DNA from 4 places in the Paenibacillus sp. JZ16 genome. Region 2 is predicted to be linked to each of the others. Evidence: riboswitches for the same ligand, from Rfam matches in the RefSeq annotation. Region 2 holds a riboswitch; each other region holds the start of a gene.
What was found. Region 2 has a riboswitch for thiamine pyrophosphate ahead of tenA (thiaminase II). Riboswitches for the same ligand answer to the same signal wherever they lie in the genome.
Positions count from the first base shown of each region.

Region 1: it holds a riboswitch for thiamine pyrophosphate, as region 2 does, so the genes downstream of both, BJP58_RS22930 (ABC transporter substrate-binding protein) here and tenA (thiaminase II) in region 2, are expected to answer to the same signal.
Region 3: it holds a riboswitch for thiamine pyrophosphate, as region 2 does, so the genes downstream of both, BJP58_RS09090 (YkoF family thiamine/hydroxymethylpyrimidine-binding protein) here and tenA (thiaminase II) in region 2, are expected to answer to the same signal.
Region 4: it holds a riboswitch for thiamine pyrophosphate, as region 2 does, so the genes downstream of both, BJP58_RS14820 (ECF transporter S component) here and tenA (thiaminase II) in region 2, are expected to answer to the same signal.

Region 1 covers NZ_CP017659.1:5,089,982-5,098,069, forward strand. Annotated here, with positions in the region: gene BJP58_RS22915 (ABC transporter ATP-binding protein) at 1-217, opposite strand, end outside; gene BJP58_RS22920 (ABC transporter permease) at 271-1,026, opposite strand; gene BJP58_RS22925 (MTH1187 family thiamine-binding protein) at 1,023-1,316, opposite strand; gene BJP58_RS22930 (ABC transporter substrate-binding protein) at 1,409-2,440, opposite strand; TPP riboswitch at 2,554-2,665, opposite strand; gene BJP58_RS22935 (VOC family protein) at 2,837-3,220, opposite strand; gene BJP58_RS22940 (GGDEF domain-containing protein) at 3,453-4,988, shown strand; gene BJP58_RS22945 (EAL domain-containing protein) at 5,197-6,243, shown strand; gene BJP58_RS22950 (glycoside hydrolase family 65 protein) at 6,477-8,088, opposite strand, start outside.
Region 2 covers NZ_CP017659.1:5,781,356-5,789,443, forward strand. Annotated here, with positions in the region: gene BJP58_RS25910 (hypothetical protein) at 167-481, opposite strand; gene BJP58_RS25915 (hypothetical protein) at 1,250-1,540, opposite strand; gene BJP58_RS25920 (VOC family protein) at 1,684-2,184, opposite strand; TPP riboswitch at 2,447-2,550, shown strand; gene tenA (thiaminase II) at 2,690-3,376, shown strand; gene thiM (hydroxyethylthiazole kinase) at 3,429-4,271, shown strand; gene thiD (bifunctional hydroxymethylpyrimidine kinase/phosphomethylpyrimidine kinase) at 4,268-5,287, shown strand; gene thiE (thiamine phosphate synthase) at 5,284-5,958, shown strand; gene BJP58_RS25945 (BglG family transcription antiterminator) at 6,195-8,088, shown strand, end outside.
Region 3 covers NZ_CP017659.1:2,028,638-2,036,725, reverse strand. Annotated here, with positions in the region: gene BJP58_RS09130 (nucleotidyltransferase family protein) at 1-329, shown strand, start outside; gene BJP58_RS09125 (class I SAM-dependent methyltransferase) at 437-1,144, shown strand; gene BJP58_RS09120 (NUDIX hydrolase) at 1,147-1,611, shown strand; gene BJP58_RS09115 (histidine phosphatase family protein) at 1,608-2,168, shown strand; gene BJP58_RS09110 (methyl-accepting chemotaxis protein) at 2,368-3,618, opposite strand; gene BJP58_RS09105 (class I SAM-dependent methyltransferase) at 3,803-4,510, opposite strand; gene BJP58_RS09100 (nucleotidyltransferase domain-containing protein) at 4,670-5,368, shown strand; gene BJP58_RS09095 (YjcZ family sporulation protein) at 5,486-5,584, shown strand; gene BJP58_RS09090 (YkoF family thiamine/hydroxymethylpyrimidine-binding protein) at 5,657-6,262, opposite strand; TPP riboswitch at 6,347-6,449, opposite strand; gene BJP58_RS09085 (nitroreductase family protein) at 6,635-7,237, opposite strand; gene BJP58_RS09080 (ABC transporter permease) at 7,769-8,088, shown strand, end outside.
Region 4 covers NZ_CP017659.1:3,261,132-3,269,219, forward strand. Annotated here, with positions in the region: gene BJP58_RS14815 (ABC transporter ATP-binding protein) at 1-1,476, opposite strand, end outside; gene BJP58_RS14820 (ECF transporter S component) at 1,469-2,098, opposite strand; TPP riboswitch at 2,189-2,301, opposite strand; gene asd (archaetidylserine decarboxylase) at 2,466-3,329, shown strand; gene BJP58_RS14830 (SDR family oxidoreductase) at 3,350-4,204, opposite strand; partial or broken gene BJP58_RS14835 (helix-turn-helix domain-containing protein) at 4,895-5,679, opposite strand; partial or broken gene pdxR (MocR-like pyridoxine biosynthesis transcription factor PdxR) at 5,739-7,204, opposite strand; gene BJP58_RS14845 (pyridoxamine 5'-phosphate oxidase family protein) at 7,330-7,944, shown strand; gene BJP58_RS14850 (aminotransferase class I/II-fold pyridoxal phosphate-dependent enzyme) at 8,072-8,088, shown strand, end outside.

The DNA of each region.
Region 1 (8,088 bases), 690 kb from region 2:
GGAAGAGGGTGCTCTTTCCGCTGCCTGAGGGACCGATTAAGGAGACGAATTCCCCGGGTTGTACTTGAAGCGAAAGGCCATCCAGCACATGCACTTCGCTGCGCCGGTCGCGGAAGGTTTTTCGAAGGCTGCGAACCTCGAGGGCAGGTGCGGTTGAGACCGACGCAGCCGACGGGTCAGCCCCGTCCTGGACCGTCAGGGGTACTTGATGTGTCATATCGACAAATGGCCTCCTATCATATAAGATTCGTTACGTCTATTCACGGGGACTCAACCTTTTCGATTCCAGCGGATGAGCCGCTTCTCCAGCAGAGTGATCAGCAGCACCATCAGCAGGCTGAGCAGGACGATGACCAGGATGGCAACAAACACCCGATCCGTGCGGTAGCCGGATTTTTGCAGCATCATGTAGTAACCGATTCCCCGGTCCGAGCCGATCCATTCCCCGATAACCGCACCCATGACCGAATAGGTGGCCGCAATTCGAATCCCGGAGAAGATGGAGGGAAGGGCATGCGGCAGCTCCAGCTTTCTGAAAATTTGCCAAGAGGTAGCCCCCGCCATCTGCATGTAATTCATCATGGTTCGGTCAGTACGGGCCAGTCCGTCCAAGGCCGCAACAGCGACGGGGAAGAAGCAGACCAGCGTAATCACGATAACCTTGGGCAGCATGCCGAAGCCGAACCAAATCATGAGAAGCGGGGCTAGGGCGATTGTCGGCACATTCTGGCTAAGAATAAGAAGTGGATAAAGAGCGGTTTTGAGAAAAGGCACCATGTGCAGTGCCAGCGAGATGACTAGGCCAATCGCCGTACCGATCATAAATCCGACCAAGGTTAATTGCAGGGTGGCCGCTGTATGCTGGAAGAGACCGGAAGCTCCGGTAACGGCCTCATGCCCGATGGCCGTCGGCGCAGGCAGAATAAAAGGTTCAATGTCGAATATAGATACTGCGGCCTGCCATACCACCAAAAAGAAGAGGACCGCCACAACGGGCGGCCAAACCGAACTCCACCAGCTTCTCATGGACGGTATTTCTCAGTCAGCTTATCCATGCTGATGCCGCTGGGATGATGGGCGATTTTGACTTGGGATATGATGCTGGGACTTCCCGCATTCACCAGCGCTTCATGCATGCGCTCCACGATCTTGAGCAGCTCGGCGAGCTCTCCTTCCATGGTCGTTTCGAGTGCATGAACCTCGTATTTCACGCCTGATTCCTGAATGACCTTAATCGCTTCATCTACATAAGGGATGCTGTCGGCCCCGTTTGGCGTTCTCGGTATCACTTGAATGCTCAAAAGTGTATTCGCCATGTAAACTCATCCTTTCGTGCAAGCTATAATGTATTGGAAGAAAGGCAGCCTTTTGCAAAGGCCGACTTTCTTCTTATTAAATAAAAATAACCTTATGGCTGCTCCGGTAAAAAATCATTGGTGAATGCGCGGTCCGCGTCAAGTTCCTTCTCCAGCAGCTTACGCTCAAACATCCAGTCTGCATATCCCGACCATACTTCGGCTTTCTGTTCGCCCCAGCGGGATGCATCATCCTGATAACGGGGGCTCAGCCATTTCTGGCTGGCGAGAACCAGTTCGGCATCGAGGTCAGGAACCGCCTTCGTAAGCAGAGCTGCCGCATCTTCAGGATGTTGAATCGCATAGTCATATCCTTTTGAAGTCGCCCGCATGAACGCTTTGATAAGCTCGGGGTCTTCCTGGATCAGCTTCTCGTTCGTCACGATCACTGGTGTGTAATAATCAAGCTGCTCGGAGTAGTCCTTCACATAAATCATGTCAAGCGGTTCATTGCGAAGCTCGGCTTCAATCCCCGTCCAAGCATAGAAGATCCAGGCAAAATCAATGTCGCGTTTGACGGCCGTAAAATAATCGGCATCGCCCATATTGACCATATTCACCTTGCTGACATCGGCGCCATCGATCTCCATGATGGATTTCATGACGGCCTCCTCCACAGGCGAGCCCCAGCCGCCATAGGATTTTCCTTCAAAATCGCCTGCCTTCACGATGCCTTTGTCCTTGGGGGCGGCAAAGCCGGACGTATTATGCTGAATGATCGCTGCAATGGAAACGAGCGGCAAGCCTTGGGTTCTGGCCAGCGTTACGCCTTCCTGATAACTGATGCCAAACGGCACGTTTCCGGATGCGACCAGCGTATCCGTTCCGCCTGCTCCCGGCTGGACGATCTGGACATTAAGCCCTTCTTCCTCATAATACCCAAGCTCCTTCGCTGCATACAGGCCGGTGTGATTCGTATTGGCGGACCAATCGAGCATCAGCTGCACGTCACGGAGTTTCCCGGAAGTCTGACTGCCTTCGCCTTCGGCACCTGTCTTTTTGTTCTGTCCGCTTGTGCCGCATCCGGACGCGACCATCAGCAGGACGCAAGCGAGAAGCAGCGGAATCCATCTTCCCTTCTTCATCGTTTCTTCTCTCCTTTAAGTTCTCTTTCTATTACCTCGCAACTCCACAAAAAAACGCCCTGATGATATCAGGACGCATGACGGCGTAAGTGTATACCACGGCAAATAAATAGCTGCCGCAAACATGGGCTTCCTACGCTGGCATTACCCAGATCAGGTGTAAGGGTCAGTATCATATCGGATACACTCTCAGCCGGCTATATCCCAGCTCCCCCGGTATTTATGAAGTTTTGATCATTACATCCGCTATTATAGTCCTAACACACCAGACCTGTCTAGTTCGAAGGAGCGCGAACGAGGCAGGTCTTTGCTCAGAACACTTGCCATGGGAAGGATTAATTAATCCTATGAACCTTTCACGGAATAAAGGATTTGAATAAGGCTTCTATATTGAGGTTAGCGCTGGAAGAACTCAATCCATTCCCCTTCGGGACCATGCACGAAGAAATAACGGAAACCATTCGGGAGCGTCACGATCTCCTCGTCCAAGTGAGGAACGTCAAGTCCTTGAACCCGGGCATATTCCTCTTCAATGTTATCCGTGCTGACTGCAAAATGATGAACGGTGCCCTCCGCTGGCAGCGTGTCGCTGTATCCCTGAATAAGCTCGACTTCCGTCTCGTTGCTGCCGTTAAATCCGAGGAACGCCAGCTGGATGACGCCATTCGTATGGGTCAGGCGATCCTTTAGTTCTAGTCCGACTACGGATGTATAGAAGGCGATTGTAGCTTCTAGGTCCCGGACAACAATACCAACATGATCTAATCGTTTCTGTGACATGGTTCAACACCCTTTCCGATCCATATGAGATATGACTGAAATATTATCACATAATCCCTATACGTCAAGTGGGAGTTGTGTTCATGCAGGGCTGATACAGATGATTTTTCTTTCATTTCCTCATCTTTACTTTTGGGTGGGTAAAAAGTATCGTGAGAAATAGAAAGATTAATTCAAAAGACCTAACATATGAAAGTGATCCAGCTTACCCTTTGGCCGAGGAGGAATGCTTATGAGTCCAACTCCAGCAGATCATCTGTGGATTCGACTCGCCATGATATATGCATTCATTCAGATCATGATTGCTCTGTGGATGCCTGTGGCTTTATCGCTTCAGCGTGTTCTAGTCATTATTCCTCCTGCAGCCGCCTCCGTTTATTTAATGCGGATTAGTCGGCGTTATGAGGTTCATCTTCGCAGGTTTTGGCTTATTGTGAGTCTCGGATTAATGGGGGATGCAGCGGCACGAATCATTCACGCTTGTTATGTTTGGTTTGAAAAAGAGAGCGCTTTCTCGCCGATCCTAACCCACTTATTCTGGGGACTTGAACTCATTCTGTTCGCAAGTTCTCTCATTTATTTATTCCGGCATGTTCAAGGTTCGTTTCGGGGGCTCCGGTTTATGCTGGATATCGTGATTGTTGGCATAGCCGTCATGACAGTAGGGTGGGAATATTTCATCAAGCCTGAGCTTCAGGGTCTGGCCCATGAGGCAGTATGGGGAAACCTTTGGGTGGACATGCTGTATCCCCTGTGCGCAATGGTACTTATTTTTTTTACGCTGGTGTTGTATTTTAATACCGGACTGTTAGGGAAAAGGGCGGCCATTCTGTTATGTCTAGGCGGAAGCGCATATATTGCCGGAGATGTCCTGTACATCTATCTCGTTGATCTGATGGGTATCGAGGTTCGTTCCTATCTGTATCCACTCTATACGATATCGGTATTATTCATTAGTTTCGCAGGTGGGCAGTCCGCTCCTAATTCCCGTAAACCATCCGTTGGCGAGCGGGAGCCGCGTTCAGTCGGAAACCTGATCGTAAGGTACCTGCTTCCCTACAGCGTGCTTGGCGGGATGTTTGCCCTTATGGCGCAGCGGTTTGGAGGGTGGACTGGACTGTTTACCGGCCTATCCCTGTGCGTGATCCTGATTCTGTTCAGGCAGATTTTAATCCAGTTCGAGAACGATCGCTTGTTTGACCGACTGCATGAGAGTCTGATGCAGAGTGAAGCCCTGGCACATCGTGATGATCTTACGGGGCTGTATAATCGCCGTTATTTTAATGCAAGGCTGGCGAGTTCGCTGAAGGAGGCGGACCTCGCAGCTTCCCGTGTAGGCTTGCTGTATATGGATATGAACCGTTTCAAACGAGTCAATGACCGATACGGCCACCGTGCCGGCGATTTGTTGATACGAAAGGTTGCAGACCGGCTTCAATCTCTTGAATCCAAGGGAGTTTTGGTTTCCCGTTTAGGAGGAGACGAATTCACCGTTATGATCCATCCGGCTGGTGAGGATCAGGAGCTGATCTGGATGGCGGAGGAGATTTGGACGATGCTTAGCGAGCCGTACGAATTGGAAGGGCATGAAGTTCGAACCACGCCGAGTATCGGCATTGCGGTTTATCCGGATCATGCCAGAAATGACCAGGAGCTGATTGGTCGCGCCGATGCCGCGATGTATGCGGCCAAGGAACGGAACGCCCCTTGGCATTTTGATGTGGAGCGGACGATGCTGCTGCAGCTTTTGGATCAAAAGGTTGAGTAGATCAAGTATGACCATAATATTGACAATACGTTGTTAAAAGCAATATAAGTCGATTTTTGTAGAATTTGGCGTAATCATTGCACGAATCTTGCGCATTTCTCTTAAAATAGGTCATAAATTCGATATAAAATCCATAAAATGCAAAGAAATCATATTCAAAATGCCGATAAGAAGCATAGTGAGAGCTAGCTTGCCAAGGAGGACGAACATGATTTGCGACAATTGCAGCACCTTTGAACCGATTGAGGATCAGGGGACCATTCATATGAAGCCTGCAAGTGGAGAGCTTATTCAGTTGCTGGCAGTGAACGGCTACGCGGTACAAGAGAACAATGAGGGTTGTGCTGTAAACTACAAGGTACGCGCGGACCTGATCTCCATGATGAAGTGTCTGCAGCCCCTTCCGCTGAAGATTCGTCAAGAGCTGTCCTTCTGTGTTACCGACGGAGAAGCTCCGCAAATCCGGCATTCGTGGACCCCTATGCAGAAGTTCGAACTGCAGATGGAGCATTACGATATGGTAAGTATCATTTTACATAAGCAGTTTACGAGCTATATGCAGCCCATCGTGGATTCATCCGAGCAGATCGTTGCCTACGAATTTCTCCTTCGTCCGGTAGATGGGGGAGCCAGGTTCCAGCCGTATGAGCTGTTTGAGACAGCCCGTAAAACCGGATTGCATGCATTCCTGGACCGGGCGGCACGAACCAGTGCCATTGAGACCAGTGCCGAGTGGCTTCCCATCGGCGTGAAGCGATTCGTGAACTTCCTGCCATCCTCCATATATGATGCGCAGATGTGTCTAAGCCACACCTTCCATACCATAGACAGGCTCCATCTGGATCCGAGGGACTTCGTATTTGAGGTTGTGGAAACCGAGAAGATTGATGATGTTGAGCATTTGCAATCGATTTTCGAGGTGTATCGCAGTCATGGAATCTCGGTAGCCATGGATGACGTTGGTGCAGGTTATTCCACATTGGAGCAGATGATTAAGCTTAAGCCGGATTATGTAAAGATCGACCGAAGTCTGATCGACCATTGCGATCGTAATCCCGGGCAGCAGGAGCAACTCAAAATGATCACGAACAAGGCTCATGATTTTGGGGCCATGGTGCTGGCTGAAGGCATTGAGAGACGGGAGGAGTTTCATTTTTGCCGAGATATCGGGATCGAGCTCTCGCAGGGGTATTTGTTTGGGAAGCCATCTGAACGGCCTCCGCGTGATCCCCATTCTCAACTCATTTATTCATAGCATACATAATCGGTATTTCTCCCGCCATCGGGATGCGAAGCTTTGCATCTGATTGTCACAGCCTTTGGCTGAGTTCAGATGATATAGATGCTTGGCGTGGATGAAAACGAGCCCTTTAAGAAGGAGCAATGATGCCTGAAGGAGCCCGTTTTCTGTAAAAACAAGAGCCCTGGAATGTTCTCCAGGGCTCTTATTTTTATATAACTCGGTAGTTTTTATTAGACGTATGCCTGTTATCTTGCGGCTTGGACCTCTCCAAATCCGTCGATGCTGTACTCCTTGCCATTCACGTTCAGGACAGCCGGCGTATCCGTTTCGTTGACGATGATGGTTTCCTTGCCTTTGACGCTGACCTTCAGGCGGGAACCGCGGAACATCACCTTGAAGGAGAAGGAAGACCAGTGACCTGGAATGAATGGATTCAAATGCAATACGCCGTCCTTCACGCGCAAGCCGCCGAAGCCATGCACAACGGACATCCAGGTTCCCGCCATACTGGTTGTATGACAGCCGTCCTCGGTATCGTTGTTGTAGTTGTCCAGATCCAGGCGAGCTGTACGGAGGTACATCTCGTACGCCTTCTCCTGGTACCCAAGCTCGCACGCGAGAATGGAGTGTACGCAAGGCGAGAGGGAGGACTCATGCACCGTGAACGGTTCATAGAAGTCGAAGTTGCGTTTTTTCGTAGCCAAGTCGTACTGGTCGCCAAGGAAGAACAAGCCTTGCAGCACGTCAGCCTGCTTAATGTACACCGAGCGCAGAATGCGGTCCCAGGACCAGTTCTGATTGAGTGGCAGGTGGGCTGGATCCAATTCCTTCACAGGGACAAGCTCCTTGTTGAGGAATCCGTCCTGCTGCAGGAATACGCCGAGCTCCTCATCGACCGGGTAGTACATTTTGCTGATGATATCCTGCCATTTGGCCGTTTCGACATCCTGCAGCCCCAGCTTCGCCGCAAGCTCGGCATAGCGGGAATTCTCGTTCTCTTTCAAATATTCGAGCACGTCAAGCGTGTATTCCATCGTCCAGCTGGCAATGCGGTTAGTATACCAGTTGTTGTTGACGTTGTTCTCGTACTCGTTCGGACCGGTGACCCCGAGCATCATATACTGATCCTTCGCCGGCACGTAATTCACGCGCTCTTCCCAGAAGCGGGAAATTTCGACGAGCACTTCCAGACCGTATTGGCCGAGGTAAGAGAAGTCGCCGGTATAGTTTACATAGTTATAGATGGCATAGGCAATCGCGCCGTTACGGTGGATTTCTTCAAACGTAATTTCCCACTCGTTATGGCATTCCTCGCCGTTCATCGTCACCATAGGATAGAGGGCGCCTTTGGTAAAGCCGAGCTTCTTGGCGTTTTCCTTCGCTTTTTCCAGGTGTTTATAACGATAGATCAGCAGGTTGCGCGAAATGCTGGCGTCCGCGGTGCTCAGGTAGAACGGCAGGCAATAAGCCTCGGTATCCCAGTAGGTGCTGCCGCCGTATTTTTCACCGGTGAAGCCCTTCGGCCCGATGTTCAGACGGTCGTCTTCGCCGCTGTAGGTTTGGTTCAGCTGGAAGATGTTGAAGCGGATCGCTTGCTGGGCCGCCACATCGCCTTCAATGACGATATCGCTTTCCTTCCATTTGTCGCCCCACGCATCCGCCTGCTCCTTCAGCAGCATCTCAAATCCGGTTTCGACCGCCGGCTCCAGCACAGCACGTGCAGCATCCACCAATTCGCCGAATCCATGATTGCGGGATGTGACGTTGGCTACATATTTATAGATGGTGATGGCTTCGCCTTCAGATACGGATACGTTTACGCGGTTCACCGCATACTTCTCTTTTTCCACCAGTTCG
Region 2 (8,088 bases):
CCCTGACCTGTTAACGGACACCAGTTCCCTTATTTGCCTGATTCGGGCCCAATTCTTAAATCTAACGGACACAGGATCCCTTATTACCGCAATAAGGTGCCTATTTGCCATCATATTCTAGAAATAACGTATCTGGGGTCCGTTAGCACTCGAAAATTACGCCTTTTCAGCTAAATAACGTATCCTCAGTCCGTTTGCCTCGAGCAAGTCGCACTAAAACTAGTAGTCGCATCAAGACCAGTACCACCAAGCCCAGCAGTACCACCAAGCCCAGCAGTAGTTCCAATACAGCAGTAGCAACAATACCAGCAGTAGCTCCAATAATAGCAGGCAGCACCAAGCCCAGCAGTAGCACCAATACAGCAGTAGCACCAATACAGCAGTAGCACCAATACAGCAGTAGCATCAATACCAGCAGTAGCACTAAGACCAGCAGTAGCCTAGAAGTAGCATCAATCCCAGTAGTTAGCACCAAGGCCACCTGTTAACGGACACCAGTTCCCTTATTTGCCTGATTCGCCTCCGATTCCTAAACTTAACGGACACAGGATCCCTTATTACCGCAAAAAGGTGCCTATTTACCATCATATTCTATGAATAACGTATCTGGTGTCCGTTAGCTCTCGAAAATTACGCCTTTTCAGTTAAATAACGTATCCCCAGTCCGCTTGCCCTCCGAGCAGTCGCACTAGACTAGTAGTCACATCAAGGCCAGTAACACCAATCCCAGCAGTAGCTCCAAGATCAGTAGTCGAACCAATACCAGCAGTAGTACCAGGATCAGTAGTAGCACCAAGCCCAGTAGTAGCACCAAGCCCAGTAGTAGCATCAATCCCAACAGTAGCACCAATTCCAGCAATTGCACTAAGACCAGTTAGTCGCACCAAGACCAGTAGTAGCATCAAGCCCAGCAGTCGTACCAAAACCAGTTAGTAGCACCAAGATCAGCAGTAGCACCAATACCAGCAGTAGCACCAATACCAGCAGTAGCACCAATACCAGCAGTAGCACCAAGATTAGCAGTCGCGCCAAGCCCGACAGTAGCATCAATACCAGAAGTAGCACCAAGATCAGGAGTAGCCTAGAAGTAGCCTTAACGGACACCAGTTCCCTTATTTGCCTGATTCGGTCCCAATTCTTAAATCTAACGGACACAGGATCTCTTATTACCGCAAAAAGGTGCCTATTTACCATCATATTCTAGAAATAGCGTATCTGGTGTCCGTTAGCTCTCGAAAATTACGCCTTTTCAGCTAAATAACGTATCCTCAGTCCGCTTGCCCTCGAGCAGTCGCACCAAGCCCAGCAGTAGCTCCAATACAGCAGTAGCAACAATACCAGCAGTAGCTCCAATAATAGCAAGCAGCACCAAGCCCAGCAGTAGCACCAATACAGCAGTAGCATCAATCCCAGCAGTAGCACCAATCCCAGTAGCATCAATCCCAGTCGCACCAATCCCAGCAGTCGCACCAATCCCAGCAGTCGCACCAATCCCAGCAGTAGCACCAATCCCAGCAGCAGCTACATACTCTGTGTTCACCCAGTTTCTACCTCTAAACCATAGCTACTCTGAGTTACCCGGTCCCTACATCGATCATAATCGGCAGCCATCCACGCATACCCCCGGGAACCGAATCCACCCATGTTCTGCCTGAAATAACACTTTTGTTTCACTTCACCTTGTTACGAAATCTTCACCACGATTTCCGCTCCGGCAACATAGGTCATTGCTTTCATGTAATCCGGGTCTTGGGCGCGTCGTTCCATCTCCTCGGGCGTCAGGTCCTCCATTCGCGTCTGAATCCACCATAAGTTGCCGAACGGGTCCCGTACCCGTCCCACCCGGTCGCCGAAGAACAAACTTGTTGGCTCCGTCACCGAGACGGCTCCTGCGGCGAGCGCTTGCTGGTAAGCAGCATCGCAATCCTCAACATATAAGCGGAGATACGTCGGGCTATCCGGCCATTCCGGCTTCGCGTCAAACATCATGACGACGGCATCTCCGATTCGCACCTCGGCATGGCCGATGACACCATCGTCAACATAGACGCGGGCTAACTCTTCGGCTTGAAAAGCCTGCTCCAGGAATTCAATCAGCGCTGCGGAGTTTCTTGAGATGATCCACGGTGTCACGGAGGTGTAGCCATCCGGAATGGGGTTAACCGCTTTTGATGGGTTCGTCATAAATAAGCTCGCTCCTTTAAACTTCATTTTTTTGAATAACGTTTATGTACTCATTATGTAGGGGAATACATGACAACCCAGCGTCAGTGTTTCTGAAACAAGTGTTGGGTAGCCGACGTTTTTTATTCGCGAAAGACATCTGCCACCGTACAACATCATGATCCACCGATCACGGAAGATTTCGCACGTGGGGTTCTGTCCGCGAACCGTTAACGTTTGACAGCATCTACAAACCTATGTACAGTATTAGACAAAAGAATAGGAAGTCCACTAGGGGAGCCGTTAGCGGCTGAGACAAGAGCGTATCTTGGACCCTTTGAACCTGATCTAGTTCGTACTAGCGTAGGAAAGTGGAGCCTTCGTATATAAGGTCTTGGTGCGTTTTTGGCGCACTCGGGCTTGTTGACGAAGCCGCTCCAGTTTTCGGGGCGGCTTTTTAGCGTTGCCTGGAAAGTCGTGTCTTATGGACTTCCTGCTCTTCAATATGTTGGAGGTGGGGACAAAAATGAGTTTTACGCAAGAGCTCCGTCAGCAGGCGGGAGGCATTTTTCAAGCAATCTTCGATCATCCCTTTGTAAAAGGCATTGCCGAGGGGAAACTGGCGCGGGAACAACTGATCCACTATGTGAAGCAGGATTTTGAGTATTTGAACGTCTACATGCGAATTTACGGCATCGCCATATCCAAATCGACCAGCCGCGAAGAGATCGCAACCTTTAACGAACAAATCTCATTCATCCTGCATAGCGAGGTGCATCCGCATCAGAATTTTTGCGCAGCCGCCGGGGTGACTTACGAAGAGCTTCAAGGCTATCCGCTGGCTCCGTCCGCGCATCACTATATCCGTCATATGCTGACGGTGGCGCATGAGGGCAGTCTGGGCGAGATTATGGCCGTACTGCTGCCTTGCCCGTGGACCTACCTGGAGATTGGCCGCAAGCTGCTGGATGAAGTGAAGCCGGATGAATCCCATCCGTTCTACGACTGGATTTATTTCTACGGCAACCGGGGGGAAGACGCGACAGCCAAGTTCTGCAGCCGTGTCGATGAATGGGCGGAGCGTGCGACGGCAGCCGAGCGAGAACGGATGAAGGAGCATTTTATGCTGAGCTGCCAGCTGGAGTATATGTTTTGGGATATGGCTTATAAGCAGGAGGAATGGCCGGTGCCGCTGCAGGCTGCGGTGCTGTAAGGAGACCTAACTAGCTCATAAATTCCAATATAGCGAAGAGAGGCTGATTCATATGCATACATGGGAAAATGAAGTTTCGGCGCTTTTAACAAAGGTACGGCAGACGAGCCCCCTCGTTCACAACATGACGAACGTGGTGGTTACGAATTTTACGGCTAACGGCTTGTACGCGCTGGGCGCGTCGCCGGTCATGGCTTACGCGCCGGAGGAAGTGGCAGATATGGCCGCCATCGCAGGCGCGCTCGTATTGAACATCGGCACGCTGAACCGCGAGCTTGTGGATGCGATGATCATAGCTGGACAATCGGCGAACGCACAAGGCGTGCCGGTCCTGCTGGACCCGGTCGGTGCGGGAGCAACCCGTTTTCGGACGGAGTCGGCGCTGCGGATTCTAAGCGAGGTGAAGGTGTCGCTCGTGCGCGGGAATGCGGCTGAAGTCGCTCACCTTGTCGGGGAGGCCCGCGAGATCAAAGGCGTAGACGCTGGCAACAGCACGGGCAGTGATCATGCCGAGCTGGCCGTGCGGGCTGCGCGCGAAGTAGGCACGATCGTGGCCATTACCGGTGAAGAGGACGTGATTACCGATGGAAACGAGGTACGTATCATTACCGGCGGGGATGCTCTCCTCACGAAGGTAACCGGTGCAGGGTGCCTGCTGACCTCGGTGCTGGGTGCCTTTGCCGCAGTGGAAGCAAACCTGCTGCTTGCCGGTACGGCGGGCCTGGCCTTCTACGGGGCCGCGGCGGCGAGAGCTGCAGAGCGAACCGCGGACCAGGGACCTGGAAGCTTCCAGATTGCTTTCCTGGATGAGCTGGCAAAGCTTCATCCGGGCTCGCTGGAGGGCTATGCCGCTGTCCGGGAAGCGGAAGCGTCCGCTGCAGGTGGCGCACGATGAGCAGCAAGTCTCACGTTCCTCGGGCACTGACGATTGCGGGGTCTGACAGCGGCGGCGGTGCCGGCATTCAGGCTGATCTGAAAACCTTCCAGGAGCTCGGCGTATACGGCATGTCAGCGATTACGGCGATCACGGTGCAGAACACATTGGGGGTTCACGGCGTATATCCGCTGCCTCCCGAAGCAGCCGCGGAGCAGATTGAAGCGGTTGGCTCGGACCTCGGAGTCGATGCATTGAAGACAGGCATGCTGTTCAATGCCGAGATCATTCGCCTGGCTGCTGACCGGATCCGGGCATTCGGCTGGGAGAAGGTCGTTGTGGATCCCGTGATGATCGCCAAGGGCGGAGCAGAGCTGCTGCAAAGCGAAGCAGTGCAGGCTTTAAGAGAGGATTTGCTGCCGCTGGCGTTAATTGTCACCCCCAATATACCGGAGGCCGAAGTATTGGCGGGGATGCGTATCCGCACGAAGGAAGATCGGAAGGAAGCGGCGAGACGTATCCAGGATCTGGGGCCCAAGATCGTTGTGATCAAAGGCGGCCATGACGAGGGAATGACCGGCGGCGGTGAAGTTGCGGATCACGAAAGAGACAGGGGATCAGCTATGGCGGCGGGTACGCAGCAGGAAGAGTTGTCTCAGTCCGAAAGTACGTATCGCCAAACAAGAACCGCCAGCCATAACGGGGAGTTTTATGAGGGACGCTCCCCCATGATCAAGAATGATGACAGATTCGGTAATCCCGACAGTCCTCCAGTCATGGACCTCGTATACGATGGTATCGCCTTTACAGAATTATATGGACAACGAATTCATACCGTCCATACGCACGGTACCGGCTGTACTTTCTCTGCCGCGATTACCGCAGGCCTGGCCCAAGGCTTGAGTGCATTCGATGCCATTCAGAACGGGCGCACATTCATCCAGGCGGCCATTGAGGACGGCTTAAACCTGGGACAGGGACACGGCCCAACGAATCATTGGGCGTATCGTCGCCGCCATCAGGAGGTGCTGCGATGACGGGCAGAGTGACACCCGAGATGATGAGGCAGCATCTACGGATGTACCTCGTACTTGGCAGCGTGAATTGCATCGTCGAGCCAAGCCGGGTCGTGCAGGATGCATTGGCCGGCGGCACGACCATGGTCCAGTTCCGCGAGAAGGGGCAGGGTGCACTTGTTGGCGAGCCGATGATCCGGCTGGCTCGCCGGATCCAGGATCAGTGCCGCCAAGCGGGCGTACCCTTCATCGTCAATGATGATGTGGAGCTGGCACTGAAGCTGAACGCCGACGGCGTGCACATCGGCCAGGACGATGAATCTGCGGCTTCGGTACGTGAGCGGATCGGCAATCGGATATTAGGCGTCTCGGCCCATTCCGTTGAGGAAGCCAGGCGCGCCATTCTCCACGGCGCCGATTATCTTGGTATCGGCCCGATCTATCCGACCCGCTCGAAGGATGATGCCAAGGCTGTGCAGGGCCCAGCGATCCTTCGAGAAATGCGCGAAGCTGGCATCCATCTGCCGATTGTTGGGATTGGCGGGATTACCGTGGAGCGCGTGGAGGAAGTGATGGGGGCGGGTGCGGATGGCGTCGCCGTGATATCCGCCGTGACGGGAGCGGAGTCGGCGCGAGAGGCTGTGGAGGATTTTATAGGAAAGATACGCTGTGCAACCGAACGAATTTTTTAAAATGTAAGAGGATCATGAACAAGAGTGTCGAATTTCTTCGGCACTCTTTTTTGTTTACGTCAGATTTTAAATTACTGTATATGTTCAGCTTATCCCTCAACATGCCATTCTTTGGGTCCATTCTCGCGTTCCATACCAGATCAGATTGCCATAGCGACCCGGATATGATATACGTAGGACAATGTACCTGCTCCACGAATAGTGAGCTCTCCAAATAAGTTGAATAGGAGATCGGAATGAATAATAGGCAAAAAGAGATTTTTCGTAATTTATTAATGGAACCGAACCGGCTGTGGCTCGTTCAGGATCTGGCGGATCAGACCGAGTGCTCGGAGAAGACGATCCGAAACGATCTGAAGGTGATTGAAGAATATATAGTTCAGCACTCCAGTGGGCATCTGGTGAAAAGGCCGGGACTTGGCGTTTATCTGGAGATCGGAGAAACGGATCAGGCTGATTTATTCCACCGCTTGTATTCCAACGAGCGTACCACCGAGGATGAATCCGACGAGGAAAGGGTGCTGCACCTGGCCTATCGGCTCTTGATGAACGCGAAGCCCGTAACCCTGCAGAACCTGGCTTCGCCGTTTTACGTGAACAAGGCAATTATCCGTCGGGATATGGAAAAGATTGGGGACTGGCTGCGCAGCTTTGATCTGAGCTTAATGACGAAACAGCGTGTAGGTTTCATGATTGAGGGCACGGAGAAGAACAAACGGATGGCGCTGGCGCGGTTGAACCAACTGATCAACCGTCCGGAGTTGACGGGACAGATGATGCGTAATCAGTATGAACCGCATGAGATTGCAACCGTATACAATGAGTTGAAGGCGTTGCAAAAGCAGCATCAGCTCCGCTTTACCGATGAAACCTTTGAAAGCCTGATGCTGCATATTCTGCTCATGGTCAAACGGACCAAGCTGGGACAGCCGATTTCGCTCTCCGAGCAGGACATGGCCTTTTTGGAGAACAAAGCGGAATTTGAATGGGCGATAGACTTTTTGAGGCAGCTGCAAAAGCTGTTCGCTGTACCTTTTTCCAAGGAAGAAACTGCATATCTAACCCTGCACCTGCTTGGAGGGAAGTTCCGATACACGCAGGAGGACGGAGGCGCTGGGCGGAGCGATCTGGCAGACAGCCACCCTCTGCTGCCCCAATTGGTTGAACAACTGATTCGGCGGATGTCGGAGCTGAATATGATCCCTTTTTCCAAGGACCAGGTATTATTGAACGGGTTGAAAGTGCATTTGTACACGACCATGAACCGTCTCCATTACGGTCTGGCTGTGTCCAATCCAATGCTGGCTGAGATCAAAAAGATGTATCCCTATATGTTCGATCGGGTCATCATGGCACTGGAAGAGGTAGGGGGAGCGCTCCATCTGCACTTTCCCGAAGAGGAAGCCGCATATTTGACGCTGCACTTTCAGGCGTCTGTGGAACGGCTTCACCAGAATGAAAGCCACCCTCAGAAGGTCATTATTGTGTGTCATATGGGCGTTGGGATGTCCCAATTGCTTCTCGCGAAGGTGGAACGGAGATTCCCGTCCGTGCATGTGGAGGCAACGATGTCGAGAGCGGAAGTGCAGGATTATCTGGCTGCTCATGAGGTGGATCTTGTCATTACGACCGTTGATCTGCCCGAGCTAAAATCACCACATATCCTTGTTTCACCTTTGCTCGAGGCCAGTGACGAGCGGAAGCTGGAGCAAGCGATCCGGCGGATCGATGAGCCGGACAGCAGGACGGCTGAGGAATCGGTCTTTTTGAAATATACAACTCCTTTTCTGGTCTTTCCTCGGCAGGAGGTAAAGCGTCCAGAACAGTTAATCGCCAAGTTTGCGCAAATGCTGGAGGACAAAGGGTATGTCGAGGCAGGGTATACGGAAAGTGTGCTGGATCGTGAGCATATGTCTGCTACGACGATTGGGGGTGGCATTGCCATCCCTCATGGCAGCGCGGAGCGGGTTAAACAGTCCTGCATCGTTGTTGTGACTTTGAAGCAGCCGATTCCCTGGGGAACCGAGAAGGTAGAGCTTGTGTTCTTGCTTGCGATTAAACATGATGAGCTGAAAGAGATGCGGCAGCTATTCAGAGAATTGTCGCTGATCAGTGAGCAGCCGGCTTTGG
Region 3 (8,088 bases), 3.7 Mb from region 2:
TTCGATTGGAAGAGCTTCTTAGAACAACAACGGCGAACCCGAAATGGTCAGTCAAGAACCAAGCCAGAATGCATGTGAAGAATGGAGATGAGCCTTATAACTCAACCCATGCAGCGTTAACCTATTGGCCGGAGACGGCGACCGCGGTCGGAGCAAGGTTGAACATCGAAGGAGCGCTTGAGCTCTGCTGTCCTTACGGATTGGAGGATTTATTTGCGCTTCGGGTTCGCAGAAGTCCTAACTTCCATAAGCGGAGCTATTATTTGGATCGGGTGGCGAAGAAGCAATGGAAGGATCAGTGGCCGCAGCTAACGATAAGCGATGATTAGATAAGGATACCCTATATCCTAGCAGGAGCTGCGGTGAGCAAGGAAATCGGCTGTCCGTGTTGAAATTATAGGTAGGCCTTATAACGGCCGGAACAAGGGGCTATCGAATGGACATATTCAACCGCGCACGTCAAAAGGAAAGATTGTATCACGAGACTCTGTACGAGGAAGCCGTATTGTTTCAGCCTGGGAGCTGGTTAGCCAAGCCCGTGCAGACGGTCCTCGATCATCTGGAATTATTGTCGTTTCATGAGACGCGGGTATTGGATCTGGCCTGTGGCGTCGGGCGTAACAGTATCCCGGTTGCGCAGCGGATCCAAGCGGCGAACGGGCAGGTCGTCTGCGTAGATCTGCTGCCATCGGCAGTCGAGAAGCTGCGGCAGTATGCGGTACTACATGGCGTAAGCTCCAACCTTGAGGCCATTGTGGCAGACGTAGAGCACTATGACATTGCCGTGGATACTTATCATTACGTCATTGCATGCTCATGCCTGGAGCATATGAGCTCCGAGGATGCCTTCGCATCCAAGATCGAACAGATGCAGGCAGGAACCGTGCACCAGGGCATACACTGCATCATGATGAGCACAGAGGTGAAGGAAATCGATCAGGAAACGGGCCTGGAGGAGGAAGGTTTAATCGAGCTGAATCTGTCCGCGGACAGAGCCTTTTCCATCCTCGATGAGCTGTATTCGGAATGGGAGATCTTAACGAGGCGTCAGGTGCAGCAGGATATTCAAGAAGTGAAGGGTGGGAGAGACGTACTTTTTCGAAGTCAATGGATCACCTTCACTGCAAGAAAAGGAGTGTGTTAACTGTGGTGAAACATACGCATCTCGGCGTTTATGGAGTATTAATTCAGCATGATCATATCCTGTTGATCCAGAAAGCGAGAGGGCCGCACAAGGGGAAGTGGGATTTACCGGGCGGCTCCATTGAGTTCGGAGAAGAGCCGGAGCATACGCTGCAGCGCGAATTTATAGAGGAAACCGGGCTTTCTCCAATAAAGGGCAGTATACGGACGGCTATCTCCTATACGATCGTATACCAGTATGAAGCGAATCAGATAGAAGAGCTGCATCACATCGGTATCATGTATGATGTCGAGCTGCTGAATGATAAAGCCGTAATCAAAACGGACGGAGACGGTCAAGACTCATTAGGAGCTAAATGGATTCCCTTGGATTCATTGGGGTTGTTACCGTTAACACCGTTTGTGGAGATGATGATGGAGCCTGTATTAAAGGGTGAGACTTCAAAAGAAGCAGAGGTTGAAGGATGACGACTTTCTATTTTGTGAGACATGCGGAATCTCCCTTTATCCATGGGAAGGAAAGGTCGCGGGGATTATCCACCGAGGGCTCCCTCGCTGCGGTTCGAGTCAAGGATGTGCTCCTGGGAGAAGGGATTGACGCTATCATATCAAGCCCTTACAAGCGAGCCAAGGATACGGTTCAACCATTGGCGGACGCTTTGGGATTGCCGATTACGGAGCAAGAGGACTTAAGGGAACGGAAGGTCGGGGATTTTCAGGGGCATTCCTTCCTCGATGCCAAGAAGATCCTTTTTCAGGATCCAACTATCTCCTTCCCCGGAGGGGAATCCAGCAAAAGCGCGCAAAGCCGAGCAGTCCAGGTGCTAAAGGAAATCCTGAATAAACATATCGGAAAGTCTGTCGTGATTGGCACCCACGGCGACATTATGACACTCATGCTGCAGCATTATGATCAACGATTCGATTATCATTTCTGGCTAGGTACGACGCTGCCGGATATTTACCGAGCCGAGTTTGAGGAAGGGCGGCTCGTGAATATCGCGCGGTTATGGAACGAGCCATAGGGCTGGAGTACGCTGCATGATATAAAAGGGGGCTGCCCCCTACGACGGTTTGCTCACTTGACGGACGGTTCGTCATACTCGAAAATGTGTCCAATGAAGAATGGCTGTGCTCAGGATGTTATCCTAGCACAGCCATTTTTTGCATTTCGGCTCGTTGCCGCTTCGAAAGCGCGTATACATTATGTAGCGTGTACCTTACTTAAAATTTGAAAATGTTGATCGTTTTTTGCAGCCGGAAAACGGCATTATTCATTGCTTCCGCTTCCTCGGCCATCTTCTGGATCGATGAGATGCCTTCATTCATGGATGCCGACACCTGCTCCGTTCCCGCGGCGGATTGCTGCGTGATTGCCGATATATTCTGAATCGCGGAAGAAATGCTCTTCGCACTTTCGAGCATGGATTCGCTCTCCTTGGAGAAAGCGGCGATCTGTTCCGAAATATACTGCACACTGTTTACAATCTCCATGAACACCAGCTCAGCTTCACGGATCATTTCGGTTTGCTGCCTGACGACCTCTTCATTAATTTTAATGTTCTGGGTGGCATGTTTCACGTCCGATTCGATGCTCCGTACGAGATTGAATACTTCCCGTGTTGATGACGTGGATTCTTCGGCCAATTTACGCACCTCTTGGGCGACAACGGCAAAGCCGGCGCCGTGCTCGCCTGCTCTTGCCGCTTCAATGGATGCGTTCAAGGATAACAAGTTGGTCTGATCGGCAAGTTCCGAGATCGTCTCCGTGATCTGGGTAATTCCTCTGGCACTCCGGGCCAGTGCATCAATGGACTCCGCGACTTTGGCCGTTGCGTCAATATTACGCTGCATTCCTGCGGACTGCTTGGCGACGGAGTCCCTTCCTTGCTCTACCAGTCCCAGCGTTTCGATCGAACGGGTATTCATTTCCTGGGTTGAATGCGTATAGTTGCTGACCTTCTCCTCGATCTCGCCAATGGAATGTGTCATTTCGGCTACGTCTTCCGAAATTTCGTTAGCCCCGACGGCCAGCTCATTGGAAGATAAGGAGACTTGATTCATCACTTGAATGAGCTCCTGGTTTTTAATCGAGATATTGGAGCTTGAGGTCATGACCTGACGCGTAATATCCGAGGTTTCCTGCAGTATTTTACGAAGCTTGTCCACCATGCTGTTGAATGTTCTGCTTAGATCGTTCATGCCCCCAACCTCTTCTACCTGGAAGGTGAAGTCGCCTTTAGCGATTTTGGCAGAAACGCTGGAGATTTCCGCAAAGGAGTTAGTAAGCGTTTTCTCAATAAGACGAGAAAGAGGAAAAGTAAGACCTGTTAGTACCACCACGATGACCACGCCAATGATTGCTTTACCCATTAGAATAAACGCAAGCAGCATTGGAACCGCAAACAAAGTGGCAATGAGAAAACAGGCTGCAGTAATTTTTCGTGAAATAGGGAGTCTGTTGAACCATGCCATAAGAATGAGTCCTCCTCAACAACATAGGATATATTTACCATGATTATAGCATCGACGGGCAAAACTAGATAGAACGAATTGACAAAAAGTGTTGGATTAGGTCGAAAGAACTGAAAATGAGGAAAGAGAGGGGATACGTAGCAAATATGCGAATCCCCACTTGATGCACAGATGTGAAAAGGTTCTATTTTACTGCCCGGAATAAGGCGGAAGCGAGATAATCGGTATTATCCAGAATCATGCGATCATGCTTGAACAGCGTTTCCCAGAGCGCAACATCGAACAGGAGTCCTTTATCGCGCTGTTCAAATGTATCCAGATGACGTGTCTGCTCTTCCTTTAACTGCTCATTGAAGTGATTGTACTCCAGAATTTCTTCCTGTTTAAACCCGCAAGCCAAGAGGGATTCCTCCCATTCTTCTCTCATCATCAGATTAGGTATTCCGAAGAATTCGAGCAGTTCCTGAAGCTTTGCTTCCGGCATGGGCTTATCTAGCAGTAATTCTCTGTCCAGCAGGACGCCTCCGCGATCCAGAACGCGGTAATATTCGGGCAGCGACTTCGAAGTATCCGTAAATACGGTAACAGACTCGGCCATGATCAGATCAAATTGATTGTCCTCGAAAGGCAATGCGCATACATCGGCTTGATGGAACTGCACGTCGATTTCCATCGCTTCGGCTCGTGCTCGTGCTTTTTTGATCATATTTTCGTTCAGATCAATAGCTGTCACTTGATACCCCATCTCCGAAAGATGGCATGCGGTTCTGCCAGTTCCGCACCCCACCTCCAGAATGCGGCTGCCCGGTTGAATGGGATAATTCTTCAGCATTCTGAGGGTTGCCTCGAATCCTCCCGGGTGGGCACTGCCCATGCCTAATTTAGAGAGCATATGAATGTAGTTCATCTCATCTATCCCTTCTTCCCTTGTCATCAACATGAGGGTAATCGTTTATTTACCATATGATTCAGGTACGTTTAGGGTTTTAGCTGAATTAGATATTTTGAGCCCTTTTTTCGGGAGGATCAGAGTCATAATGGAGGAAACGTCATGAGGATGGAACCGGTAGAGGCAGCGGAACGCGTCATTCAACACGATTATCCCGACTGTTTGCTTGCCGTGCTTGGCGGCAGCGCGAGCAGAGGCGAATATAATGAACAATCCGATTTGGACATTATGGTCCTTGAACGAGAGGGTCATGATTTCAGCAGGAGGACGATAGAGGCGCATGGATGGATCGCGGAAATCTTTATATTGTCTTTATCCTCCTATCGCGAATATTTTGACGAGGGAGTGATCGCGGCGAATCCGTCATTTCAGCGGATGATCGCAGAAGGGACGGTGTTGCGCCTTATGCCCGAGGGGGAAGAGGTGCGGACGGAAGCCCAAAGCGATTTGGATTACGGACCTCTGCCCTTGACGATAACCGATATTAACGACTACCGTTATGTGCTAACCGAGTACATGCTGGACTTGAAGAGTCCCCGAAGCGATGGTGAAAAATGGTTTACGGTGCACAAAATAGCCGCGATTCTCTGTGATTTTGTACTTAGGGTGAACCGGGAGTGGACGGGTGAAGGGAAAACGCTGTTCCGCCTGTTTAACCGCTTTGACACAATTTTAGGAGAGCGATTGGAAACAGCGCTCGCGGCGATGTATCGCCAAGATGATCCTTCTGTTCTAATGGCATTTACCGAGGAAATGCTCCGTCCGTACGGAGGGAAACTTCTCATCGGTTATGAGGAATAAAATATCGATGCCAATAGATAAAGAGAGGTACATTAGCCGTGACGCTAGCAAGGCGCGGTAAATACTATAATAGTGTGATTACATCACGGCATACTTTAAATCCAGGAGGGGATCTTCATGAGCGGAGTATATGGCGGCGGTGAATATGGCAATTCAGTAGGAATTATTTTGGTTCTCTTTATCCTGCTCGTAATCATCTTGAGTGCTTGGGTTTAAACCGTCAAGATTCTTGGCAGTAGTGACAGAAAAGCCCGGCGCATGCCGGGCTTTTGTCTGCCTCAATCGAACTCAATTCGATGCGGCTTTAACCGAGGGGCTGTGAGCGGACACCACTGCAGTCATGACCAGATGGCTGCTGTCGGATTGGATCGCATACAAAAACGCCTCTTCAAGAGACCCGAACACCCGGGATAAGGATCCGTCCAACCGGCTGGCGTAATGAACGCTTCCGGCGAACGTACCGGCTGCCTTCGCACGATTTACTTCACCGTAGATGACATCCATGTAGTTGTCCGTACCCATGGGGTAAAGAGCGAATTGGCAGGCAGTCTCCATATCGGCATGTTCTCCGATGTCGTTGTTCAAGCGGGTTGAATCCTCAGTCATATATACATCGGCGTCCGTATCTCCGGGGCAGCCAATGGAATAAGTGCCATTAAAAACAGTGTGCACGCCACTCGCCGCAGCATGGGCGAATATCGCTCTTGTAACATCAAAGACATGCTCTGCACGTCCACGAATACAAGTGCTCACATCGTCTGTCTGAATCCACACCTTTCCCGCATCCACAGATTGCAGAGCGCCCAGGATGACCTCCACAAACCGGTCTGTCATGGGAAATACCGAGAACCGGCATCCGACGATCCGGCTGGTTCCGCAAACAAGCTCATTCATTTTCATTTCCTCCCCATTATATAAGTCCACGCAAAAAAACCGCACCCCATGAAGAAGGTGCAGTTATGCCTACGAAAAGAAATAAACATAAATGCTACACTTCCCCACGCTAGTATGACCTAGATCGGGTGATAAGGGTTAACGGCAGCCCGCCGTCTCTCAGCACATGGCACCCCTAGTACAGCCAACATCTTATGTAGTTGGTTACCGCAAGATTTGCCCCGGAGCTTCATGTTATCGTAGAAGTTCGAGGGTTCTTACCTGTGTAATTGTATCGTTTTGCCATCGGTTTTTCAATCTTTGCCCATTATAAAAAAAACCGCCTGTCCCATTTGCAGGAACTTAGGGAGGCGGCTTTTTTCATCTGTTTGATTAGTTATATACTTTCACGCGATCTTCAAGCGGTGCAAATTCTTTTTCGCCTGGTTCAGCAACCGGCTTACCGAAAGGCATTTGAGCAATCAGCTTCCAGCTTTCCGGGACGTTCCATTCGGCTTTTACTTTTTCGTCGATCAGCGGGTTGTAGTGCTGCAGGGATGCGCCCAGACCTTCTGCTTCAAGGGATGTCCATACTACAAATTGCAGCATGCCGTTGGATTGGTTGGACCAAACCGGGAAATTGTCGGCATAAGCGGCAAAGCTTTGTTGCAGCCCGGCAATGACGTTATTGTCCTCGAAGAACAGTACCGTACCGTAACCAGCGCGGAATGAAGCCATTTTGTCGGCAGTGGATTTGAATGCTTCTTCATCGCCAACAACTTCCTTCAGGATGCCTTCCGTGATGTTCCACAGTTTATCGTGCTGTTCGCCAAGCAATACAACGACGCGTGCACTTTGGGAGTTGAAAGAAGACGGAGTATACTTAACCGCTTCGTTTACGATTTCCTGAATACGCTCGTCCGAGATAACGGATTCTTTGCTAATCCCGTAATAAGAACGGCGATTTTTGAGTGCAGCTGAAAAATCTTTAGACATTGAAAAAAAACCTCCTGGTGTAATCGAATTTGCATACGCCTGATTAGAAGATGTCCCTTACTACAAGCAAATATGCATTTTACGTTATTAGCCATAAAACCAATTATTATTCCACACTAACTTACGTTTAGTTAGAAATAATAATTCTGTTAGGATATTAATATAACTTAGAGGAATTGTCAACGACTTTATATAATTTTTCTTATCCATTTAATAAGAATTGAAACAGTCGTTTTTAGAGAAGTCTCATCATTGCAGAAGCTGCATTAAAGGGGGACTTAACCAAAGTGTGATTCTGTCCTGAGGATAAAAGCTATGTCTCCACCTAACTTCATATTATGAACAATTCATGAACAAAATATACTTGTATGAACAATTTAATTGATTTTGATTCTCAATTATACTTGTCGAGCCAGAATGAGGATGATATAATGCATATCAGAACGCGATTGATAATCAATCTCAATGAGAATAGTGACGAAAATTGCATGATCCCGGGTATTTAGAGACATACGCATAGAAGGAAGAGCCATGAAGATTAGATACTTATTTGCAGCCGTTGTGGTACTCTCGATAATCTCATTATTTATTGGAGTTAAGGATATCTCGCCACTGCAATTGTTCTCGATGACAGAACAACAACAGCATATTATGCTTGTCAGCCGGATTCCTAGGCTTGTCAGTCTCATATTGGCGGGTGTCAGCATGAGCATCTGCGGATTGATCATGCAGCAGCTCAGCCGCAATAAGTTCGTATCGCCCACCACGGCAGGTACGATGGACTCTGCCAGACTGGGGATATTGGTAGCCATGCTTGTCTTCACGACAAGCGGACCGCTTATCAAAATGCT
Region 4 (8,088 bases), 2.5 Mb from region 2:
CACCATGAGAATGGCGGTTCCCGCACGACGCAGCTTCTCGCACATCTCCAGAATCGCGAATGTATTCCGCGCATCCTGTCCGAAGGTCGGCTCATCCAGAAGCAGGACGGACGGCTGTCTTGCCATGGCCGTAGCCACGCTCAAGCGGCGCTTTTGGCCTGTCGACAGCTGGTACGGATGCCTGGCCTCCAAGCCATTCAATCCAAAACGTTCAAGACAGCGCTCGGCCTGCGCCTTCGCTTCCTCCGGCGGCACATGATCCACCAGCAGCGAGTAAACCACCTCATCGCCGATGCGCTCCGTCAGGAATTGAAGCTCCGGATTCTGAAACACGAATCCGATTTGGCGCAGCTGCTGCTCTCTCTTCTTCCGCACCTTCCTGCGTTTGCCTTGAATGACCTCTTCCCCGCAGAGCATATAGGTCCCTTCGGCGCGAAGCAGCCCCATCAAACTGAGCAGCAGCGAGCTTTTACCTGCTCCGTTCGGCCCTACCACCGCAATGAATTGTCCCGGAAACACCTCGGCCGAAGGGAGGTTGATGACCGGTTTATCCCATCTCATTCCCCTGAAATTCGCCAGTTGAATGACAGACTCCCCACGTTGAGCATACGGCGGAGCAGCCTCATGCAGGAGATTACCGCGCTCATCGCCAAGCGCATCAACCGGAGCAAACAGCTCTCTGCCCGCCCGGGTCTGCGCATAATCTTCCCATACGCCGGGATACCAGATTCCATAGGCTTGGAGTTCCCGCTCGAATTCTGCGAATATCGCTGCCGGAGGACCTTCGCCCAGAATCACGCCATCCGGGCTGAACAGCACGACACGATCCACGTATCTGGCCATTTCTTCGATCCGGTGCTCCACGATGATCAGTGTCCGCCCTTCCGATACGGCCTTCACCGCCGACCAGATTTGCTCCCTTCCTTCCGGGTCGAGCAAGGCAGATGGCTCGTCAAGGAACAGCACCTCCGGCTCCAGCAGCAGAGCCGAAGCCAGCGCTAACCTTTGCTTCATGCCTTGGGACAAATGCCCGATCGGCATATGAAGCTCCTCAAGATCAAGACCCACCTCGCGGAGGGCCGCTTGCATCCGCTCCTTCATCTCATCGCGCGGGACACTTAGATTTTCCAGTACGAAAGCCAGCTCTTCATCCACGTACGGCATGCAGAACTGGGTATCCGGATCTTGAAATACATACCCCCAAGAGCGCGGAACCAGCTGCGACTCGCATTTCATCGGCACCTCCGTTGCGCGGGGAATCATCCCGCTAAGCACCTGCAGCAGCGTGGATTTGCCGCAGCCGCTCGGACCGAGCAGCAGCACCTTCTCCCCGCGGACAGCCGAGAAAGAGAGGTCTTTGAACATCAGTCGCTCCTCGCCCGGATACTTCAGACGCAATCCCTCCACATACACGGCCGGTTCCGAAACCATCTCAGCGGACTGAGCCGGAACCAGGCTAACCGTGGCATTAGACATGGCGCGGATCATCCAGTGCTTCGTAATCCTTCTTCGACGCAGGACGCAGCAGGGATGTGACGCCCGTGCGGTCCAAGGCTTTAGCCAGCAAGAGCATGAGCAGGCCTGCAATGACGGCACCGCTGAGTACCCGCATACCGTATTTGGCCAGGAACATCCACGTCTGCAGGTCATCGGTATAGCTGTAATAGAAGTCCATGATCATCGATCCGATGGCTGCGCCTGCTCCGGCAATCGCCAGCGTCCACGCCGAGGTGCTCCGATAACGGAACGCCGCGAATACCAATTCTGCCCCAAGTCCTTGAATGAGGCCATACAGCAGCAGAGTCAATCCCCAGCCGCTGCCAAACAGCACTTCCACGTGGGCAGCCGCCACTTCCGCAATGATGGCCACTCCCGGCTTACGGATTAGCAAGTAAGCAAGCGTGGCTGCAGCGAACCACATTCCGTATAACAACTCATCCGCTTCAAAGAACAGCGGTTTTAACAGATTGTAAACCGAACCCCAGAAGTGATAAATGACGCCAAGCACCAGCGATACCAACACCGTCACCAAAATATCGCTTAACCGCAGCCCTTTTCGGGGCTGAACCCCCAACTTCTCTTGCATAGATGTTCCCATAACCACACATTCCCCTCTCCACCTCTATTTTTGTATAAACACAACAAAAAACCGTCTGGAAAACGCGCAGACGGAAAAATAGGCCCTATGTAGGCAGGGTCGGATATTCTCTACGCTGGCATTACCCAGTTCAGATTAACGGTCAACAGCGGATAACAGCTGCAATCTCAGCCTGATTCACTCAAGCCCCCGTATTCCCTATTCGGTTTCATGTTAATCTTAAAATACACATTCGTTCTCCAATTAGCAAGAACCTTTTTTCAAAAATGGCTATTTATTGATTTCCAGCTCATTCTATGTCAATATCAGAGTGATTGGCTTTTCCACCAACGTTTATTGCTGACACCTATGCACAAAGGAGAATGACATGGCTAAACAATTGCTGCGTCTGATGACTGAGCTGTCCTCCCGCAAGTGGCTGTCCCGAATCATGGGGCATTGTTCCCACAGCCGGCTGAGCCGTCATCTAATACCTGCATTCATACGAATTTATCAAATTCCGGCGCATGAAGCGGAGAAAGAAATCCACGAATACCGCTCACTGAACGAATTCTTTTCCCGCCGGTTAAAAATAGGCCTGCGCGCCATAGACGACACCGCCGATGCCATGGTAAGCCCCGTCGATGCCACGATTTCGGCAATGTGCGCCGTTAATGCCGGCACCATTCTGAGCGTCAAGGGACAGGATTATACCCTGAGCGAGCTGCTCGCCAAATCACCGAGAATGGAAAATTACATCAACGGTTACGCATTTGTATTGTATTTAAGCCCAACCGATTATCATCGCATTCATTCCCCGGTAACCGGTGTTCAGGCGGAAAGCGAGCATCTAAAGGGACGCGTTTACCCCGTGAACGATTTTGCGATGACCCATATCCGGCACGTGCTCAGCCGTAATGAGCGCCTCATTACCTATATTGCGCATGAGTTCGGCGAAGTTGCCGTCGTGAAGGTCGGAGCCATGAACGTGAGCAGCATCCGTTATGCTGACGAGAACGTGAAGAAATACGAGATCGGCGATGAACTCGCGTACTTTGAATTCGGCTCTACCGTCGTGCTTCTGACAGAGAACGGCACGTTTACTCCGCGCGGTGACCTGGAACCCGGCTCCAAGGTGAAGATGGGAGAGCTGCTTGGTTTGCTACACCACACCCGTCCCCAACCAGAAAAGGGTAACGCCATTCACCTTACCAAGCTTCACCAAGCATCGCATGACAAGTTAAGGCCATGAATCATTCGCTGCATGAATGATTAACGCCTGTCCAGCATCCGATAAACGATCCGCTGAAACAGCCGATCCGGCAGCACGCCCTTGATCCATGCGGTCAGCCGCGTACCTCGGGGCAGCGTATAGCGGAACCTCGGTTTGGACATGGACGCAATGTTTGCCACAAGCCTGGCTACCTCCTGCGGATCCCCGCTTCCCCTGGCTGTCCGCTCGGAATAGTCCAGCACGCCCTTCAGCAGACCGCTGTAGGGTGATCCTTCCTTTACCGTAAGCTCCCCAAAACTTTTATTCCAGATCGGCGTGCCATAGGCACCGGGCTGGATCAGTACGACATCGATGCCAAAGGGCATCAACTCCATGGACAGGCTCTCACCAAACCCCTCCAGCGCAAATTTGGATGCCGCATAGGGACCATAACCCGGAAAGCCGACCACGCCGCTAATGCTGCTCATGAGAATGATTTTGGATCGTCCGGTCTTGCGCAGCAGCGGGAGCATATGCTGCGTTACCGATACGGTCCCGAAAAAATTCGTCTCCAACTGCTTGCGCCAGTCGCTGAGCGGTACTTCCTCCACCATGCCGCCTACCGCTTCGCCGGCGTTGTTCACCAGCACGTCCAAGCGGCCGAACTTCTGCTCTAACTCCCAAGCAGCAGCCTTGACTTGTTCCTCCAAGCATATATCCAGCTGGAATACGTGAATGCGTTTGACAACGTCTGCTTGTTCGGCTCGGGTCATCAGCTCTGCAGCCGCCTCCGGCCTGCGCAGACCCGCTGCCACGTCATAGCCCGCTTTTGCCAGCTCCAAGCTGATGAGCAGTCCGAACCCGCTCGACGCGCCCGTGATCAGCGCAACCTTTCCTGCTCCCGCCGTTACCACCGGATCACCGCTTGCTCCGCCAATGCCGCTCTCTCCGTCACACCCGTCACCCTTCCGTTATCCGAACTGCCTGTCCGGTCGATTACAACCCTGCGTTTAGCGCTTTATACATATCCCTAATATAACAAATTTTCGCAATGCCAACAGAGTCCCTATTCGTATATGCACCCTTTTACAACGTAATCAGACAGACTCCCTATTCCCATGTACATCCATTAAATAGCCCCACAAAGTGGAGCCTATGCTTCGATGCTTATTCCAAATACTTTGCGGGGACCCCAATACAAAATGCCCCACAAAGTGGAGCCTATGCTCCGATTGCTTATTCCAAATACTTTGCGGGGACCCTAAAAAACATATCAAAAAAAGGGAGCCATTTAGCTCCCTTTTGCGTTCATCCAGAGAAAAGCGTATATGATAACGGGATTCAATGTCCCCCGTATGTAGGCCTAGGTCTCGTTAAAACCACACATTCTGATGATCCTGAGTCGTTGTCTTCATGCGGCGCAAGCGATTTCTGAAAATACCGCAGCCACCGCGACTAAAGAAACGTCCACGCACCCGTCTTCTTGGGCTCATTCCTCTCTCCCCCCTTCAAAATGAAACTGTATGTCGTTTTTACCCTAAATCGCTTGCTATGAAACCCATTTGCCCTTCGACCCGCCAGGTAAGTTATGGAAGAGCGGGAAATCACCGAATCTCGGATGGGCTCTTGCCCGTATACTGCTTAAATTGCCGGCTGAAAAAGAATATATCCCGGTAACCCAGCGCGTCGGCTACCTCCGTTACGTTCATCCCTTGATGAAGCAGCAGATGCTGCGCCCGCTCGATCCGCATCTGAATGATGTAGGACTGCACCGGCGTGCCGATCAGCTCCTTGAACTTAATCGAGAAGTAACGGGGGACAACCCCGCTCTGGCCGCCAAATCCTCGACCCGATGGGGAACCCCCGGGTGCTGGCGAACGTAATTCGCGATTTCATGGATCGCCTCGGAAAGCTGATTGCTTGCTTTTTTGACCACCGGCTCAGCGAGATCCGAACGCAGCAGATGAATCATCAGCTGTTTCAGAATAAGCTGCCCCTCCTCCAATGATCCATAGGGCTTGTCCAGATACAAACGCACGTAGCGCGCGAGCAAATATTCGAAATCCATCGTTTCCGTCAGCTTGCGATAGGATGCAGGGATATGTTGAACCGGGTCGGCCACGTCAAAATGGATATATGTCAATACGAGCGGTTTCTGCGGATTATGCGTCGCGCTCGTATGATCTCCTGGTCGGAACAGGAAGCAGCTTCCTTTTCCCACGGCAAAGGGCTCGTCATTGAGCTCGACCGTGCCTTCACCGCTCCATACATAGAACAAGTCATAATTCTGCATGGGTCTTTCGCGTTTTTGCCATTTCCAGCCCGGCTCACATACGATTTTGGCAAGCGCAGGCATGATTATAAAAGAAGACGGCGATGCATTCAGCATCACGTCATAACCCCCTCATCTCATTCAAAAATTGACCTCTTTTCCATCATACCCGTTTTTTATGTTTTTTGCATGTCCCGCCATGCCTGCGCCATCCGCGCAACCCCGTCCTCGATGCTGGATATGCCGAGATGCGAGAAGCCGAAGCAGGCGGCAGGCGGCCCGGGCGCACGATGATAGGCCGCTGCATCCCGAAACATGACGCCGCGCTTGCGGGCAGCTTCCTGGAACAGGACATACTCTTCCGCGGAGCGCAGCCAGTTCGCGTAAACATGCAGGCCGGCATCGCCGGGATGAAGACGAAACAGTTCGGAGGCATGGGTATCCATCGCCTGGCGAAGCGCCCCATACCTCGCGCCGTACAGCCGGGTCATTCTTCTAAGATGCCGACCGTACCCCCCTCGCACAATAAAGCGCGCCAGCGCGCGCTGCTCTAATACGGCAGGTGAGATCGGCTCGTACAGAGCCTTGGCCTGCACGACCGCCTCAACCAGGCTTGGGGCAGCACGGCATACCCGATGCGGAGCCCGGTGAACATCGTTTTGGAGAACGAACCGACGAAGATGACACGTCCCTCGTTATCCAGCATCCGCAAGGGCTCAATCGGCTTGCCGCCCCAGCGGAACTCGCTGTCGTAATCATCCTCGATAATAAAGGCCTGGCGGCTTCGTGCCCAATTCAGCAGCGCCCTTCTTCGCTCCAGCGGCAGGACCGCGCCCGTCGGGTATTGACGGCTGGGGCTTACGACAAGCAGGCCGGCGTCCCAGTCACGCGGTATCAATCCGGCATCGTCGACGGGGGACGGCAGCGGAATTCCGCCGCTCAGGCTTATACCCCGGTGGATTCCCTGATACCCCGGATCCTCCATCACCACGTGATCGCCGGGATCAATCAGCAGCTGAAACATCAGGACAAGCCCCTGCATGGAACCGCTGAAGATCACGATATGCTCGGGATCGGCCTGTATGCCCCGCGTAAAGCGCAGGTGTCCGGCTATCGCCTGACGCAGTTCGGTATCCCCTTCCGGCGGCGCGCCGTTCTGCAGTTCGATTCCCCCGCTTCCGCCTGCGTAGGATAACGCGCTCCGCCACTCCGAATAGGGGAAATCCTCCATGGGCATCCTCGCATTCGCGAAAGAGATCGTACCCGGGGGAGGCTCCTCCAGCAGCTGCTGTGCCGAGATATATTCCCCGCTCTGGTTCATCAGGCGTTGTCCCCAAGCGGAGAGCACTGGCGCCCGCTCGGCCGATGGCGGCTGGTCTGCCATCGCAGCAATCCCTTCGGCAACATAAGTTCCGCTGCCCTGCCGGGATACGACGTAACCCTCGGCCATCAGCATGTCATAACACTGCGCGGCCGATCCCCTGGACACGCCATACAGCTTTGCAAGCTCCCGTGTCGCGGGAAGTCGGGTTCCTTCCGGCAGCTTGCCGCTATGAATGGCCGCGCGAATTGCGTGGTACAAAGCCAAATATTTATATCGATATTGTTCCACATAGGTCTCGAATGGCAATCCCAGCTCCATAATGACGACTCCTCTATTGTTATTTCTTTAAAATTGGACTATATAAATTACTCTAAATTGGCGCTTTTTCCTTGTCAATGTTCATCGTATGCTGTTAATCAAAATGATAGGGGGAGCGTTTAACCATGAGAAGAGACGAATTTACGATGGAGGATCAACAAGAAATTGAGGACTTCCTTAGCGGCATGAGCTTTGGTTTCCTTGGAACAGCCGATGAAGAGGGAATTCCGCGTGTAACGCCATTGAACTACGCCTATGTTAACGGTGCGTTCTATTTTCATGGCAGCCGGATGGGGGAAAAAATGGACCATTTGCGCCGGACGCCCGCCGTGTGCTTTACCATCGCCGATGAGTATGCACTAATCCCTTCTTATTTCTCCGATCCGGAGATGGCCTGCCCGGCCACGGCCTACTTTAAAAGTGTAACGGCTGTCGGCGAAGTGGTAATCGTGGATGATCTGGAGGAAAAAGCCCTTGCGATGGAGGCCCTAATGACTAAACTGCAGCCTGAAGGCGGATACCGCGCCATCGACGCGAATGACCGGGCTTATATCCCCAGACTGAAAGGGGTAGCCGTCATCAAGCTCGCTCCGCAGCGAATGAGCGCTAAATTCAAGTTCGGCCAGAACCTGAAGCCGGATCGGCTCCAGACCGTAGTCGAAGGGCTTGAATGCCGCGGCAAGGAGCGGGATGAAGAAACCGCCGGACTGATCTGCAAGTATCACCCTGGACTGCGTTAAAGCATTACAATTATCCGTGACGGTTCCTGGGGTAGGTGGTATAATGTTAGGCAATGAAAACGTAAAGGCAACTTGTCACCTGCACACTTACCTTAACCAAAAGTATTCGGAAGGAAGGAATCAGTTCATGAACCCATTGGTTGG